One region of the Janthinobacterium sp. SUN211 genome, then DNA from elsewhere that is predicted to be linked to it. Evidence: predicted binding sites of a transcription regulator. Region 1 holds the regulator's gene; each other region holds the start of a gene.
The links. The regulator sigma-54, encoded in region 1, starts transcription at its own class of promoters, with help from an activator protein. The targets are predictions, from matches to a motif close to TGGCANGNAANCTGCTTT.
Positions count from the first base shown of each region.

Region 2: the regulator sigma-54 is predicted to act here: its motif matches at 2,323-2,340, upstream of O3301_RS02600 (circularly permuted type 2 ATP-grasp protein).
Region 3: the regulator sigma-54 is predicted to act here: its motif matches at 2,726-2,743, upstream of pedF (cytochrome c-550 PedF).
Region 4: the regulator sigma-54 is predicted to act here: its motif matches at 2,182-2,199, upstream of O3301_RS10630 (EDSAP-1 family PEP-CTERM protein).

Region 1 covers NZ_JAPWIC010000003.1:588,738-592,926, forward strand. The annotation lists gene lptA (lipopolysaccharide transport periplasmic protein LptA) at 9-590, shown strand; gene lptB (LPS export ABC transporter ATP-binding protein) at 590-1,345, shown strand; gene O3301_RS13920 (RNA polymerase factor sigma-54) at 1,350-2,828, shown strand; gene hpf (ribosome hibernation-promoting factor, HPF/YfiA family) at 2,898-3,260, shown strand; gene O3301_RS13930 (enoyl-CoA hydratase/isomerase family protein) at 3,389-4,189, shown strand, end outside.
Region 2 covers NZ_JAPWIC010000001.1:623,668-627,856, reverse strand. The annotation lists gene O3301_RS02615 (TonB-dependent siderophore receptor) at 1-46, shown strand, start outside; gene O3301_RS02610 (hypothetical protein) at 146-1,021, shown strand; gene O3301_RS02605 (sensor histidine kinase KdpD) at 1,090-2,247, shown strand; gene O3301_RS02600 (circularly permuted type 2 ATP-grasp protein) at 2,376-3,830, shown strand; gene O3301_RS02595 (alpha-E domain-containing protein) at 3,824-4,189, shown strand, end outside.
Region 3 covers NZ_JAPWIC010000013.1:4,800-8,988, reverse strand. The annotation lists gene O3301_RS28360 (TonB-dependent receptor) at 1-1,286, shown strand, start outside; gene O3301_RS28355 (ABC transporter substrate-binding protein) at 1,346-2,179, opposite strand; gene pedF (cytochrome c-550 PedF) at 2,205-2,690, opposite strand; gene rtcA (RNA 3'-terminal phosphate cyclase) at 2,821-3,840, opposite strand; gene O3301_RS28340 (RtcB family protein) at 3,857-4,189, opposite strand, start outside.
Region 4 covers NZ_JAPWIC010000002.1:1,076,227-1,080,415, forward strand. The annotation lists gene O3301_RS10620 (nitroreductase family protein) at 1-12, shown strand, start outside; gene O3301_RS10625 (EDSAP-1 family PEP-CTERM protein) at 31-1,023, opposite strand; gene O3301_RS10630 (EDSAP-1 family PEP-CTERM protein) at 1,131-2,108, opposite strand; gene O3301_RS10635 (glycosyltransferase) at 2,297-3,529, opposite strand; gene O3301_RS10640 (hypothetical protein) at 3,665-3,838, shown strand; gene O3301_RS10645 (hypothetical protein) at 4,073-4,189, shown strand, end outside.

The sequences.
Region 1 (4,189 bases):
ACCATATTATGAAGAACATCTTGCTGTTGACCGTATTTTCGCTGGCCATCATGGGCGTGGCGCATGCCGAGAAGGCCGATTCCGAGAAGGAAGCCGTCATCACGGCACGCAGCGGCCACGTCGATGACATCAAGCAGGTGCGCACCCTGACGGGTGACGTCGTGCTGGTCAAGGGTACCCTGACCATGAAGGCGGGCCGGGCCCTGATCACGGAAGACCCGCAAGGCTACCAGTTCATCACCTTCTGGGCCGATCCCGGCAAGCTCGCGACCTTCCGCCAGAAGCGCGATGGCGCGGGCGACCTGTGGGTCGAAGGCGAAGCGGAGCGCGTGGAATACGACAACAAGACGGAAGTGGTGAAACTGTTTTCCAGAGCCAAGCTGACGCGCCTGGAAGGGGCGAAAGTCACCGATGTGGCCAACGGCGCCTTCATCTCGTATGACAGCCGCAAGGAAGAATTTGCGATGGAAAATTCCAACAGCGGCACCAGCACCGCCGATGGCGGCAGCGTGCGCATGGTGATCCAGCCGAAGACCAAGGCGCCGGCAGCGGAGAAAGCGCCGGCCACGCCCGCGCCAGGAAAGAAATAATGGAAAATACACGTTGCGGCAGCACCCTGATCGTTCGCGGGCTGCAAAAAACCTATGGCAAGCGGCAAGTCGTGCATGATGTCTCGCTGCAAGTCGAATGCGGCGAAGTGGTGGGCTTGCTGGGCCCGAACGGCGCCGGCAAGACCACCTCGTTCTACATGATCGTCGGCCTGGTGCCGTCCGATGGCGGCAGCATCGATATCAGCGGCGTGGATATCTCCAGCCTGCCGATCCACCGCCGCGCACAGATGGGCCTGTCCTACCTGCCGCAGGAAGCGTCCGTCTTCCGCAAGCTGACGGTGGAAGACAATATCCGCGCCGTGCTGGAAATCCAGACCGTCGAAGGCCGTCCGCTGACGAAGGCCGAGATCGAGGAACGGCTGGATAAATTGCTGGCCGACCTGCAGATTGAAAAGCTGCGCGAGAACCAGGCGCTGTCCCTGTCCGGTGGCGAACGCCGCCGCGTGGAAATCGCCCGCGCGCTGGCCACCGATCCCCGTTTCGTGCTGCTCGACGAGCCGTTCGCCGGCGTCGATCCGATCGCCGTGATCGAGATCCAGCGCATCGTGCGTTTCTTGAAGGAGCGCAATATCGGCGTGCTGATTACCGATCATAATGTGCGCGAGACGCTGGGTATTTGCGACCGTGCCTACATCATCAACCAGGGCTCGGTGCTGGCGTCGGGACGCCCCGACGACATCATCGCGAACGAGTCGGTACGCCGGGTCTATCTGGGCGAACACTTCCGCATGTAAGCCAATGAAACAATCATTGCAGCTGCGCACTTCGCAGCACCTGGCACTGACGCCGCAGTTGCAGCAATCGATACGCCTGTTGCAATTGTCTACCCTGGAATTGCACCAGGAATTAGAGCAATTGCTGACGGACAATCCTTTGCTCGAACGCCTCGATGATCCGCTCGACCGCTCGCTGCGCCTGCTGTCCGACGGGGCCTTGAGTTCCACGGCCGCGCCGGCCGAAGCGCCGCCCCAGCCGCCAGGCCAGGAGGCGCCCGCAGCGCCGGCCGAAGCGGAAGCGTTTGACGGCGAGGGGGGCGACAGCCCGGTCGCCGCGGATGGCGGCGACAGCGACTGGAGCGAGGCGAGCCGGGGCAAGGCGCCCGACGACGAAGATTCGCGTCCGCAATTGGAGGCCCATCACTGCACCCTGCGCGAACACTTGATGGAGCAGATGCGCGTGACGGTGCTCGAATTGCGCGACCGCGCACTGGTCGAACTGATCATCGACGCGCTGGACGACAATGGCTACCTGGAAGAGTCGCTCGACGACATCCTGGCGCGCCTGCCGGAAGAGCTGGAAATCGACGCCGACGAGATGCGCACGGCCTTGTCGCTGCTGCAAAGTTTCGATCCGCCGGGCGTGGGCGCGCGCAATGCGTCCGAATGCCTGGCCCTGCAAATCAAGCGCTTGCCGCACATCGCCATGGTGACGCGGCGTATGGCCCTCGTGATCGTGGAAAAGCACCTGGCCTGGTTTGCCCAGCGCGATTTCAACAAGCTGAAAAAAGCCCTCGATTGCGACGATGAAGACTTGCGCGAAGCGCAGACGGTGATTCGCCAGTGCAATCCGCATCCGGGCGCCGTGTTCGCCTCGGACGTCTCCGATTACGTGGTGCCCGACGTCGTCGTCAAGCGCGCGCGCAATGGCTGGCAAGTCACCCTGAACAACGACGTCATGCCGCGCCTGCGCGTCAACGCCATGTACGCCAACTTGCTCAAGCAAGGCAAGGGGGAGGGCGCCATGGGCGCACAGTTGCAGGAAGCCAAGTGGCTGATCAAGAATATGCGCCAGCGCTTCGACACGATCCTGCGTGTGGCGCAGGCGATAGTAGAAAGACAAAAGAACTTTTTCTCGCATGGGGCCGTTGCCATGCGCCCCCTTGTGCTCCGTGAAATAGCTGATACACTGGGTTTACACGAGAGTACTATCTCGCGGGTAACAACTCAAAAGTACATGCTGACCCCGCACGGCATGTTCGAGTTGAAATATTTCTTTGGTAGCCACGTCGCCACCGAAGCGGGGGGCGAAGCGTCATCGACGGCGATACGGGCATTGATCGTGCAACTGACAGGAGCAGAAGACCCTAAAAATCCTTTATCCGACAGTAAGATTGCGGACATGCTGGGGGAACAAGGCATGGTGATTGCGCGACGTACTGTTGCCAAATACCGGGAAGCATTAAAAATTCCGCCAGTGAGCCTGCGTAAGTGTTTGTAAGTTTTTTTCGGTTCCTCTGCGGGCCGGATAGGATGGACCGCACGAACCCGATCATCTTTAGGAGTGTGTATGAATCTCACCATCAGCGGACATCATCTCGAAGTGACACCAGCCATCCGTGAATACGTACAAACGAAGCTGGAGCGCGTGAAACGTCATTTCGATCAAGTCATCGATATCGCCGTGATTCTGACCGTGGATAACCTCAAAGAGAAAGAAAAACGTCAAAAGGCTGAAGTCAACCTGCGTTTGAGCGGCAAGACTGTCTATGTGGAAAGCTTGGCGCACGACCTGTACGCCGCGATCGATACCCTGATCGACAAGCTCGATAGGCAAGTGATGAAATACAAAACCAAAGTGCAAGGGCACGGTAAAGAGGCGATCAAGCATCTGCCAGACAACTCCGAGGAAGAAGCCGTCGTCGCCGTCTAAGGCCACCCGCTTCCAGCAGTTGTGATCAACTAAGGGCGCACATTGCGCCCTTTTTTGCGCCCAGCGGAACGCAATGTTCCCCGCGCAGGCATTAGAATATTCGCACTTCCACTTCTTTCCTGCCTGCCATGAGCGACTTCGTCCAGACTTCCATCCGCAACCGCACCGGGCACATCGTGCTCGACCGTCCGAAAGCCTTGAATTCCCTGTCGCTGGAGATGGTGCGCGCCCTGAGCGCGGCCCTGCTGGCCTGGCGCGACGATCCGCAGGTGGACGCCGTCGTGATCCGCTCCAGCAGCGACAAAGCCCTGTGCGCCGGTGGCGACATCCGTTTCTTTTACGATGCGGGTCTGGCCACGCCGCAAGGCGGCAGCGCCCTGCTGGAAGATTTCTTTACGGAAGAATATGCTTTAAATCATTTAATTCATTTCTACCCGAAACCGTATATCGCCGTGATGGATGGCGTGGTGATGGGCGGCGGCATGGGTGTGGCGCAAGCCGGGCCAGGCAACCGCTTGCGCATCGTGACGGGCCGCACGCGCATGGCCATGCCGGAAGTCAATATCGGCCTGTTCCCGGACGTGGGCGGCAGCTATTTCCTGTCCCGCCTGGCCGGCCAGCTGGGCCTGTACCTGGGTTTGACGGGCTTGACGATCAACGCGGCCGACGCCCTGTATACGGGCCTGGCCGATGTCTACCTGCCCGAAGCGCAGATGGGGGCGCTGCTGGACCTGTTTGAATCGACGCCGGGCGAGGCTTTGCCTGTGGCCATCAAGGCGCTGGCGGCACCATTCCAGGCCGAGGCAGGCGTTTCTCCCCTGGCCACGGCGCGCGCAGCGCTGGACCGCCATTTCAGTGCGGGTTCGGCGGCGGCCATCATGGCCTCGCTGGCGCAGGACGACAGCGCGTTCGCCGCCAAGGCGCTGGCG
Region 2 (4,189 bases), on a different contig from region 1:
GGCCGCGCCGCGCACCGTCGTGGTGTCGGCCAGCGTGGCGTTTTAAAGACCGCGCGCCTGTCGCACGATGAAAAGCTGCCTTCGGGCAGCTTTTTTTTCGTGTGCGCGCCTGTGCCGCAAGGCGCGCTTCGGCGACAATGCCGACATGAAACGACTCCCTGCCCTGCTGCTGTTGCTTTGCCTGTCCCTGCCGGCCGCTGCCCAAAAACAAGCCGCCTGCCCGTACGCCGCCTGGAAAAGCGGCTTCAAGGGCGATGCGCTGGCGCAAGCCACGTGCCTGCTGCGTCCCGTCAAGCTGTATGCGCGCCTGGGCGACAGCGCGCCGCTGCCGGACTTCCTGGCCGCCCGCATCGGCCAGCGCGCGGGCATCGCGCCGGCCCGCCTGCGCGCCTGGCTGGCGGAACAGGGCATCGCCGAGGCGGACGTGGGCGGCGCCGTCGACGCGCCCCTGTCGCGCGCCGTGGGCCGGCTGGCCGCGCCGATGGCGCGCTATTTCGTCATCCACGACACCAGCTACCCGAATTTCTTGTTAGAAACCATTCCCGACCACATCAACGACGCCAGCTGGGATTTCAACGACTTCAGCCTGCGCAATCCGGCGCTGGGCGGCGGTCCGAAGGGCCATGTCTACGTGAACCGCCTGGGCGGCTCGCTGCAGGTGCGCGATTTCGGCACGGCCAGCTATGCCAGCAAGCTGGAAAAGGACAAGCCTTCGCTGACGGGCCTGTTCCTGCACGTGGAACTGGTGCAACCGCGCAACTCCGTGCCCGGCGGCAGCAAGGGCAACGATGGCCTGGCGCCCGATCCCGGCTTTACGCCCGCCCAATACGACCGCCTGGCCCTGCTGTATATCGCCGCCAGCGTGCGCAAGGGAACGTGGCTGATTCCCGCCTTCCACGCCGTGCTCGATACAGGGTTTGCGAATGGTCATGATGACCCACAGAACTTTTCGCTGACCGAGTGGTCAGCCTCGCTTTCCCGCCTGTATGCGGCCTTGCGCCAGGCCGAGACTGGACAATAAAGCGTTTCCCCGCCGGCTGATTAGGCGCATACTATTGCAAGCATAGTCACTGCGGTGAGGGAGGCCAGGTGAGCATCAGCACGGATCATCACGCGGGTCGCCAGGCCGGCGCGCACCAGCCATTGCAGCGCGCGCAGCGCATCTTTGCCATGCGCGACGCCGTCCTCGATGCCTGGGAACAGCGCGTGCGCGCCAGCGTGCGCGGCGCGGACCAGTTGCTCACGCCCATACTCATCAATACCTTGCCGGCCTTTTTCGACAATCTGGCCGAAGCCCTCACCCCCGGCCACCCGCGCGACAACGCCGCCAGCAACAGCAACGTGCCCGCCGTGCATGGCAACGAACGGGCGCGCATGACCAATTACGGCCCGGAACAGGTGATCCAGGAATACCAGATCTTCCGCGACTGCTTCGCCGCCACTGCGCATGAGTCCGGCATCACCCTGCGCAGCAAGGATTGGCAAGTGATCAACAAGTCGATCGACGTGGGCATCCGCGAGTCGATACGCGAATTTACCAGCATGCACGAAAGCTTCCGGCGCCGCGTCGCGGCCGGCCTGTCGCACGACATGCGCAATCCCCTGGCCGTCATCAGCACCAGCGCCCAGCTGCTGTTCAGGCCAGCCGACCCGGAACGGGTAGTATTGCTGGCGCACAAGATTGTCGAGCACAGCAAGCGGCTCGACAGCATGATCGAGGAATTGCTCGATGGCCTCAGCTACCACCAGGGCCAGCAGCTGCCGCTGGTGCTGAGCCAATTCGACGTGCTGCCGCTGGTACACGCCGTGGCCGGCCAGGTCAACTTGCAGCGGCCGGACAAATGCCGGGTCAGCGGGCAAGCCGTCACCGGCTGGTGGTGCGAGAACTCGCTGCGGCGCGCGCTGGAAAACCTGCTCGGCAATGCCCTCAAGTATGGCGACGACACGCCCATCAGCGTGCACGTGGAAGCGGTCCACGAACGCCTGATCGTCACCGTCCACAATGGCGGCCAGGCCATCGCGCCGGAGCAGGCCGCCCGCATCTTCGACTACTTGCGCCGCGAAAACGACAACCCCGCGCCAGGCTGGGGCATCGGCCTGCCCTTCGTGCAAAGTGTGGCGGAAAGCCACGGCGGCAGCATCGCCGTCGACAGCGCGTCCGAAACGGGCACCAGCTTCATCTTCGACGTGCCCGTCGATTGCCGCCCCTTCGTCCCGTCCGCCGACGTCCCCAAGAGTGGCGCCTAGCGCACCAAATTGGTGCAAGGAATGGCGCGACGCCACAAAAGTGGTCATATTTACACCTATTCACGTCCGCCCTGTTGGCACGCTTCCTGCTGAGCTATACCCAGACACGGCTCAAGGGAAATCACAACATGGCAAATTTTTTCAATGAAATGACTGCAAATGAAGTGGGTACGGACAGCAAGGTACGTGAACACTATCGTGAATTCAGCAATTGGCTGGAACAGCAATCGCCCGAGACCATCGCCCGCAAGCGGGCCGAAGCCGACCTCACGTTCCGCCGGGTCGGCATCACGTTCGCCGTCTACGGCGACGATGCCGGCACGGAACGCCTGATTCCGTTCGACACCATCCCCCGCATCATCCCCGCCGCCGAATGGGCGCAGATGCAGACGGGCCTGGTGCAGCGCGTGCAAGCCTTGAACATGTTCATCCATGATATTTATCATGAGCAAAACATCATCAAGGCGGGCATCATTCCCGCCGAGCAAATCTACAAGAATGCCCAGTACCGACCGGAAATGCAGGGTATTTCCGTCGCTTCCGACATCTACGCCCACATCGCGGGCGTCGACATCGTGCGCGCCGGCCAGGGCGAATTCTATGTACTGGAAGACAATTTGCGCGTGCCCTCCGGCGTGTCCTACATGCTGGAAGACCGCAAGATGATGATGCGGCTGTTCCCGGAACTGTTCGCGCGCAACCGCATCGCCCCCGTCGACCATTACCCGGACATGCTGCTCGACAACCTGCGTTCCGTCGCGCCCATGGGCGTGGACGACCCGACGGTCGTCGTCATGACGCCCGGCATGTACAACTCCGCCTACTTCGAGCACGCGTTCCTGGCCCAGCAAATGGGCGTGGAACTGGTGGAAGGCAAGGATTTGTTTGTCAACGACAATTCCGTGTACATGCGCACGACGCGCGGGCCGAAGAGGGTCGACGTCATCTACCGCCGGGTGGACGACGATTTCCTCGACCCGCTGGCCTTCCGTTCCGATTCCTCGCTGGGCGTGCCGGGCCTGCTGTCCGTCTACCGCGCGGGACGCGTAACCCTGGCGAACGCCATCGGCACGGGCGTGGCCGACGACAAGTCGATCTATCCTTTTGTGCCCGACATGATCAAGTTTTACTTGTCGCAGGAACCGATCCTCAACAACGTACCGACGTACCAGTGCCGCAAACCGGCCGATTTGTCCTACGTGCTGGCGAATTTGCCGACACTGGTGGTCAAGGAAGTGCATGGCGCGGGCGGCTACGGCATGCTGGTGGGGCCGGCGTCCAGCCTCGCGCAGATCGAGGATTTCCGCCAACGCCTGCTGGCCAATCCGGGCGGCTACATCGCCCAGCCGACACTTGCCCTGTCCGCCTGCCCCACGTATGTCGAGGCCGGCATTGCGCCGCGCCACATCGATTTGCGCCCGTTCGTGCTGTCCGGCAAGACAATTTCCATGGTGCCGGGCGGCCTGACCCGCGTGGCCCTCGGTGAAGGCTCGCTGGTGGTCAATTCCTCGCAAGGGGGCGGCACCAAGGATACCTGGGTACTGGAAGCCACATCCGCTTTTGCAGGAGAGAAAACATGCTGAGCCGCACTGCCGATCATTTGTTCTGGATGGCCCGCTACACGGAGCGGGCGGAAAACACGGCGCGCATGCTGGACGTCAACATGCAAACGTCCATGCTGCCCCAGTCCGAGCAGGACGCGGAACAAGGCTGGCGCGCCACCTTGGGCATTTCCGAGCTGCAAAGCGCGTACGACCACAAATATGGCCGCTTCCACACGCGCGACGTGCTCGATTTCATGGTGCGCGACCCGAACAACCCGTCTTCCATCCTCGCCTGCCTGACGGGCGCGCGCGAAAACGCCCGCGCCGTGCGGGGCACCCTGACGACGGAAGTGTGGGAAATCCAGAACGCCACCTGGCTCGACATGCAAAAGCGCCTG
Region 3 (4,189 bases), on a different contig from region 1:
CCCTGGCCGAGCGCTACAACACGCGCAAGAGCATCGACCACCAGCAGATCGGCGCCACTTATGAACAGTCGTTCGGCGATGACCGTCTGCACGTGATGGTGTATGGCGGCAACCGCGACGTGATCCAGTACCAGGCGTTTACCAAGGGATTCCAGGCGCCGCCTAGCCATTCGGGCGGCGTGGTCGATTTCCAGCGCCAATTCTATGGCATCGACACCAACTGGCTGCACGTGAACCAGCTGGCCGGAGGCAAGCTGAGCACGACTATCGGCATCGACTATGGCCGCTCCAGCGACGACCGCACCGGCTATGAAAATTTCATTGGCAATAGCTTTGGCGTAAAAGGCAAGCTGCGCCGCGACGAGCAGAATGTCGTCTCCAGCCTCGATCCGTATATCCAGGCGGAATGGCAAGGCGGCCCGTGGCTACTCAGCGCAGGTGTGCGCTACAGCAAGATGAAAGTGGCTGTCGACGACCATTTCCTCAGCAACGGCAACGATAGCGGCAGCCTGGAGTTCAGCCACACGACGCCCGTGCTGGGCCTGCTGTATAAACTGACGCCGAACGTCAACGTCTACGCCAGCGCCGCGCGCGGTTTCGAGGCCCCAACCTTGAACGAACTGTTTTACTCGGGCACGGGCGGCGGCTTCAATTTCAACTTGAAGCCAGCCACCAGCACCAACCTGGAAGCGGGTGTCAAGGCCAGGATCGCCAACAACACGCACGTGAATGCGGCCTTGTTCCAGATCAAGACCAACGACGAACTGGTGGTCGACAAGTCCAGCGGCGGGCGCACCAGCTATCGCAATGGGGGTAAAACCTTGCGCCAGGGCATGGAAGTGTCGCTGGATTCGAACCTGCCATATGGCTTCACGACCAAAGTGGCGCTCACCAGCCTGCATGCCGTGTATGACCAGGCATTTGGCGGCGTGCGCGAAGGCAGCCGCTTGCCGGGCGTACCCAGCGCTAACCTATTCGCTGAACTGGCCTGGAAAGACACGCTCGACCGTTTTGGCGCAGCGCTGGAAAGCGTGGCCAGCAGCCAGGTCTACGCGGAAGACAGCAACATCGAAAAACCGGCGCCCGGCTACACGGTATTCAATGCGCGCGTCAACGCCAGGCAAAACGTGGGCAATTGGCGCTTCAAGGAGTTTGCCCGCCTGAACAACCTGTTCGACAAGACCTACGTGGGTTCCGTCATCGTCGGCGACAGCAACAAGCGCTACTATGAAGCGGCGCCGGGACGTAATTGGTTGCTGGGCGTTAGCGCCCAATATAGTTTCTAAAACTAAAAAGCCCGCGCCTCTTCCGATGCGCGGGCTTTTTTGTCATTCAACATGGCCTGCTATGGCCGTGCTTCCTTCACCCCATATTTCTCGAAGATGGCTTTCAATTCGCCGCTGGCCGCCATTTCGTTCATGGCTGCCTGCAGCAACTTGCCCACGTCGAGCTGCTGGCGGCTGACGGCCAGGCCCACCGCCCAGCCCGCACGCGGCAGGCGGGCGAACGCCACTTCGCTCATGGGGAAAGCGGGATCGCTTTTCAGTACCGATTCGATTTCCGAACGGTTGGCCAGCACGGCGTCGAGCTTGCCCGCCTGCAATTGCTGCAAGGCTTCGGCTGCCGTATCGAAGATGCGCACGTCGTCGCGGTACTTGCCATTGTCTTCGCCCAGCATCAGCATGGCCGCGATCGACACCTTTTCCACGCCGATGCGCTTGCCGGCCAGCGAGGCGACGCCATCGAATTGCGGCACGGCTTGCGCACTGCGCGCCAGGCGCACGGTTTCCACGTAGTATGGCGCGAAGATCTCGACCTTGTCGTTGTCCGCCATCAACTTCTTGTCGACCGGCACATGCAACATCACATCGGCGGGGCCATAACCGAGGTAATGCCCCTTCCACACCATATTGCGCAAATCGTCGTTGAGGTTTTCGCCGGCGGGAAATGGCAGCAAGCTCAGTTTCAGCCCCAGCTTTTTCGCCAGCGCTTCGGCAATATCGATATCGATGCCCGTACCCTTGTCAGAAAACGGCGCGAATTCGTTGTACACAGCCACTTTCAGGCTGCCCGACTGCTGCACCTTTTGCCAGTCGGCGCGCGCCGGCGCGGCGGCGCATAGCGCCAGGCAAGCGAGCGAGATCATCGCGCGCGCGCCCCGGAATTGAATTGAACGCATGGGACTCCTTCGTGATCAGTTCGACTTAATTCGACTCGCGGCGCGTTTCCAGATAGGTCTTGATGGCCCACATGGCTTCCTGGTTGAACACGCCTTCGAACGGCGGCATGTACACGGCGCCATTGCGCACTTTACCGTGGCGGATGGTGGTCAGGTAGTAATTGTCCGTTTCCTTGTAGCACGCCTGTTTCTTTGTCTCATTCTTGATACCGAAGCAATCACGGTCCAGCTGGCGCAAGTCGGGCGCGATGCCGCCGGAGATGGCTTCGATGCCGTGGCAACGGGCGCAATTCTGGTTGTAGGCCGATGTGCCTACCGTCAAGGCCAGTTTGTTGCCCCGATACGGGTTTTGCTCGAGCCACTTGTCGCCCACCTTGGGCAAGCCCGTGGTATCGACACCTTGCGGCGTGACATTGCCGTGCGCATAGGCATGCGGCAAGGTCAGCAGGGAAGTGAGGGCAACGGCGCCGGCGGCGGCCACGCCGAGCAGGGTACGAATGGAATAGGTCATGCTGGTCTCCTTGGTTTTTTAGTCAATACCAAAGAAGAGCAAATGCCATGCCATGCACATATGCCCCACATCCGGCCGGCCATGTATCAATTTGGAACAGCTGCAACACGTAGTTGTGTCAGCGCGCGCCTCAGGCGGCGGCCACCGTGCAGATGCTGCCGCGCGCCTGCTGCTCGAAAGTGATACGCACGGGCAAAAATCGGGCAATCACCTCCGCATTCGTCAGCGCATGCTGCGATACCTTGTTGCAGCTGAAGGTACCGCCGCCCGCCAGCGCCATAGGCAGCAAGAGCTGGTCGGCCAGATGCTCGCCGACGGCCGCGTCCGTCTTGAGATAGGCGCGCACCTCGTTCAACAGGCGCTTGGCCACGGACTCGGCCAGCAAGGACTTTTCGCCGAACGAAGTAAATACTTCCGTGACATGCTCATGCTCCAGGGTCAGCAGCAGGACGTTGCCCGGCCCCTGCTCCGCCGGCAAGCCGACGAGGCGCAGCTGCTTGCCGCTCCAGCCCATACCGCTGGCGACACGCTCGAGCTCGCGCTGCGCCACCTGCACATGCACGCCCGCCACCACGCTTTCCGCATACCCCGCCTTCCGTTCACCGCGCTGCAGCAGTTGAATCGGCTGCAAGCGCCGGCACGGTTGCACGGTGGCCGTCACCTCGCCGCCGCCCGCAGGATGAAAGCCGTAGCGTTGCAGCGCGATCTCCACCTCGGCGCCCATCTGCTGCAGGATGCGGCCATACGCGCGCTGCAAAAAATGCACGGGCGGCGCCATGGCATTGTGCGTGCCGCCAGTGATGCGCACGGTGGATGGCCCATCCGCATGCAGCAGGGCCGGCAGCAAGGTTTGCAGCACCAGGGTGCAGCTGCCGGCGCTGCCGATGGCAAAGCGGTAATCGCCGCCGCGCAGGGGGCCGGGAACGAATTCCAGGCTCGACGCGCGCAGCGCCACCGGCGTCGTGCGCGCCCCGCAAATGGCGGTTGCCGCCTGCACGGCCAGCAGATGCTGGCGCAGCAAGCCGGGCTTTTCCCGTCCCGCGCGAATGTTACTCAGCCGAAACGGTTGCCCCGTGATCATCGACAGGCTCAGCGCCGAACGTAAAATCTGTCCGCCGCCTTCGCCTTGCGCTCCATCTATTTCTATCATCTCTATTTTCTCTCTCTTATCCTTTGACGCAGACGACCTGCTTCAAGATATGCACGACATCGACCAGCTCGCGCTGCGCCAGCATCACCGCATCGATATCCTTGTAAGCCATCGGGATTTCATCGATCACGTTTTCATCCTTGCGGCATTCCACGCCTTGCGTGGCGCGGATCTGGTCATCCAGGTTGAAACGCCGCTTCGCTTCCGTGCGGCTCATCGTGCGTCCCGCGCCGTGGCTGCAGCTATGGAAACTCTCGGCATTGCCCTTGCCGCGCACGATAAAACTCTTCGCGCCCATGGAGCCGGGAATGATCCCCAGTTCGCCCGCACGGGCCGACACAGCACCTTT
Region 4 (4,189 bases), on a different contig from region 1:
GCGGGGCAGTGAAGCGCGCGTGGCGCCCCGTCAGCGCCGCCGCCGGGGCGCCAGGACGGCCAGCGCCAGCAAGCCGGCCGCCAGCAACGGCAAGGTGCCCGGCAGCGCCATTGGCGTGACGCCTGGCACATAGGCCAGTTCGGAACTGTTCAGCATATTCAACACCAGCGTGTAGCTGCCGGCCGCCAGCCTGTCCGTGACGGCGCCGTACTGCCCGCCGCACGCCGTGCCGACGCCCGTGCCCGTGGGGGCGCCGCAGCCGCTGGGATCGTAGGTGAACACGCTGCCGCTGGTGAGCGGCGTTTGCGCGTAGCCCGTGTTGAGGCTGGCCGCATCGGCCAGTTCGGTGCCGCCCAGGATGCCGGAGCCGAGCTTGCCGTCGGGTGCCCAGCTGAAGACGATCTGGCCATGTTCATCGATGATGCTGAACGTCATCGCCATATTCGTCGTGGCCGCCGAGCCCGTGCCGGCCAGCGCGTCCAGGTACAGCTGCATGAAGGGCAGGGCCTGGAAGTCGAAGGCCAGGGTCGCGCCCGGTTGGCCGACGACGAAATTGACGGTCATCGCGGTGCTGGAACCGTTGCGCCCCGAGGCGTCCGCGCTGCCGCCGCCCGCCAGGAAGGTTTCTGCCGCGTTCACGGTATGCGTGCTGGTCGAGCCCGGTGGGAAGGGGGGGATTTGCGAGGCGACGATTTGCGCTTCGCCGCGCGCATACGAAGCATTGCCCATGCCTTGCGGGGTAAAGTCGTTCTCTCCCTTGCTGACGGCGCCGCGTTTCGCCTGCGGCGCGTCGATCTCGTTGCTGCCGCCATTGATGACGCTGCTGCCATTGAGCGTGGCGGTCGTGCGTGACAGGTCGATGTTGCTGAGCAGGGTGACGGAGCCGGAGGGATTGCTGATGACCAGGCCAAAGACGCTGGTGTACGAATAGCCGTAGGCGGCGGCGCCGGCAGTGCCGCTGCTGGCCAGCAATAGCAAGCTCAGCAGGAGCATGGGCAATCGGGTACAAGAAAATGTAGTCATGAAAATCCTCATCTCCTGGTCGGCCGGGTTGTAAGGAAAACCGACAGGCTTGCCACATGAAAAAGGCGAGGAAACTCCCTCGCCTGTGCATCCCCCTGTTGCCTGGTTCAGGCGCTGACCTTGCGGCGGCTGGCATAGCCCAGGCCGGCCAGGCCCAGGCCCAGCAGCGCCAGGGTGCCCGGTTCCGGTGCCTGCTTGACCAGGTCCACGCTCTCCACCGCATTCAAGGTCAAGGTGTAGTTGCCGGCCGCGAGGGCATTGCTGACGGCGTTGAAGTTGCCGCCGCAAGTCGTGCCCACGCCGGTGCCGCCAGGCGTGCCGCAACCGGTGGGGTTATACGTAAACAGGTTGCCGCGCGTCAGGAAGTTGGTCGCCAGGCCGGTGTTCAGGTTGGCCGCATCGGCGTTTTCCGTGCCACCGAAGATGCCGGAGCCGACGACGCCATCGGGCGTCCAGTTGAAGACGGTCGCACCGGTCGAGTTGGTGATGGTAATGGTCATCACCAGGTTGGCCGTCGCGGTGGACAGTTGTCCCACTGTGCTTTGCAGGAAGACTTGCATGAATGGCGAGGAGAAGAAGTCAAAGCTCAGCGTTGCCGTGGGCGAACCGACGACGAAGTTGACGGAGAAGCCCGTGGTCGAGCCGTTGCGGCCGGACGCGTCGGCCGTGCCGGCTGGGCCGGCCAGATGGGCCTCGGCCACGTTCACCGCCTGCGTGGAGGTGGAGCCGGGCGGGAACGAGGGAAACTGCGTGCTGACGATCTGCGCATCGCCGCGCGAGTAGTTGCCCGAGGCGCCTTGTTGCGTGAAATTGTTTTCCCCTTTGGTCACGGCGCCGATGGCGGCGCGGGGCGAGTCGAGCAGGCCGGGGCCGCCATTGATGACGCTGACGCCATTCAGGGTGGCCGTGGCGCGCGAGATCGTGGTGCTGTTCAGGGCGGTGATCGAGCCCGTGGCGGCGACGATCTGCAAGCCGAAGATGTTGTTGTAGGCGTAGCCGTAGGCGCCCGCCTGTGCGCTACCGGCGGCGCACAACATGGTCAGTGCGGCTGCGGCCGGAAGCAGTTTCAGTTTCGAGAGTTTCATTGTATTCACCTCGTGGTTGAGTGAGTCTGGAAGTGTTGCCTGAGTCCTGTCTGCAGGTGCTCATGGCCAGACTTAAGCGACTTCCATGCCAACGCATGAGGTTCTTTTGAAATCAAGGACTTGGCGTGCTTTTGTTGACGTGCTGCAGGTGTTGCCGGACTCTCTGTAAGAAAAGCCGACGCCGCCCGTCAAGGCTGGCCGCCTTGCGGCGAAGACCCCAGCAGGGCGTGCAGATGGGGCAGCAAGCGTTGCCCTGGCACATAGTCGCGCATGGCCGTGGCCAGCTGGCGCGCCGCCAGCCTGGCCCGGCCATCGTCGAGCATGCGCGTGGCGGCATGGCGCAGGGCGGTTTCATGGAAGCGGTCGGCGCGCAGCAGCAGGCCGGCGCCGGTCCCCGCGATGCCGTGCATGTTGAGGAATTGGTCGAGGTTGCTGGCGATGCCGATGACGGGCACGCCTGCCGTCAGCGCCTGCTGGCTGGTGGGGCTGCCGCCGTTGCAGATCACCAGGCTGGCGCGCCGGGCCGCCGCGTCGCCCGGCAAGAAGGGCGCGACGTGGGCATTCGGCGGCACGGCATCGACGCGGCCGGTGCCGGCCGTGGCCGCCAATACGGTGACGGGCAGGGGCGCCAGCGCGTGCAGCACGCGCGGCAGCAATTGCCCCTGGCCGGAACTGCCCAGGGTGACGTAGATGATGGGTCGTCCACTGCTCAGTTCCGGGCGCTGCCACCAGTCCGGCAAGTCGAGCGGCGGCGCCCAGATGATGGGGCCCAGGTAGTCGTGCGTGGACGGCATGGCGTGCGGCGGGAACAGTTGCGGAATATCCGCATACACGGTGCGGTCCGCATCCGTATAGATGCGCCGCAGGTCGCTGCCCAGCGACGGCAGGCCATGGCGGCGGCGCACGCGGTTCAGCGGCACGGCATGCGAGGCGAAGGCCAGCGGCCGGATCAGGCGGAACAGGGGGGCTGCCAGCCAGATGGGCAGCAGGCGGGTCAGGGGCAGGCTGGGCACCGTGTAGTGCTGGCGCACGTACGGACTCCAGTAGGCATTGCTGACGGTGAGGTAGGGAATGCGCTGCAGGCGCGCGCTGACGGACAGCGACAGGCGGAAGTCGCCGATCACGAGATCGGGCTGGACGGTATTGAGCAGGCGCAAGTCGTCTTCCACATATGCGTGCAGGGTGCTTTCCGTGTAGACGGGCTTGCCGTGCGCCAAGGCCTGTAGGAATTGCAGCGATGAAATACTGTCGATGCGCCAGCGGCGAAAGGGCGCCTGCTTGAAGCAAAAGTCATAGCCATCGGCGCAGGCAAAATGCACCTCATATTTGTCCTCGTCGAGTCCCTGGGCCAGGCTCAGGGGGCGGCCGACGTGGGCCAGGGTCACTGCCTCGGCCATAAAGAGGATTTTCTTGCGCGCCATGGGGATTGCTTGCATTCGCAGGTGAGAGACCTGTTAGGTTGGAGTGGCGCCGCGCCGTTTAGTTCCCGCAGCGGCTTGCCACTGGCGGGCGCCAGGATTTGGCCGCATCGGCTAGAGTGGGGCAAAGGAGGTCACATGCAAACCCAATTCCGTCCTGCCCTGTTGCGTGCGCACAGCACGCCCGAACCCGATATGCCGCCACCGCCGGAAGGCGATCCCGTCACGCCGCCGCCGGAAACGCCGCCCCACATCGAGCCCGTGCCCGTCGAGGAGCCGACGCCGCCGCCGCCGCCCGTGAAAATGCAGTGACGGGGCGCGGTGCACCGCCGGCATGGCGGTGACGGGGAGATGCGCGCCGCGTTTATTTCCGATCGGAAATGGACTGCGCGGTGGCCGCCAGCGCCACGCCATTTAAACAACAAAAACGCCAATAAATGTTGCCGAGTGGATACAAATCAAGCTCTAACTGTCGAGTGTCATGCGGCCGTCACGATTCTGTTCTTATAATGAGACATCATAAAAATTCTTGTACAGGAGACCATCGTGGGCAATTCCTTGCATAACAAAATTTACCTGGGCCGGCGCCCTGTGATCACCAGCAAAAACCTCGTGGCGCTGGCCCTGGCGGGCGCCGTGGCGGGTTGCGGCCTGGCATGGCTG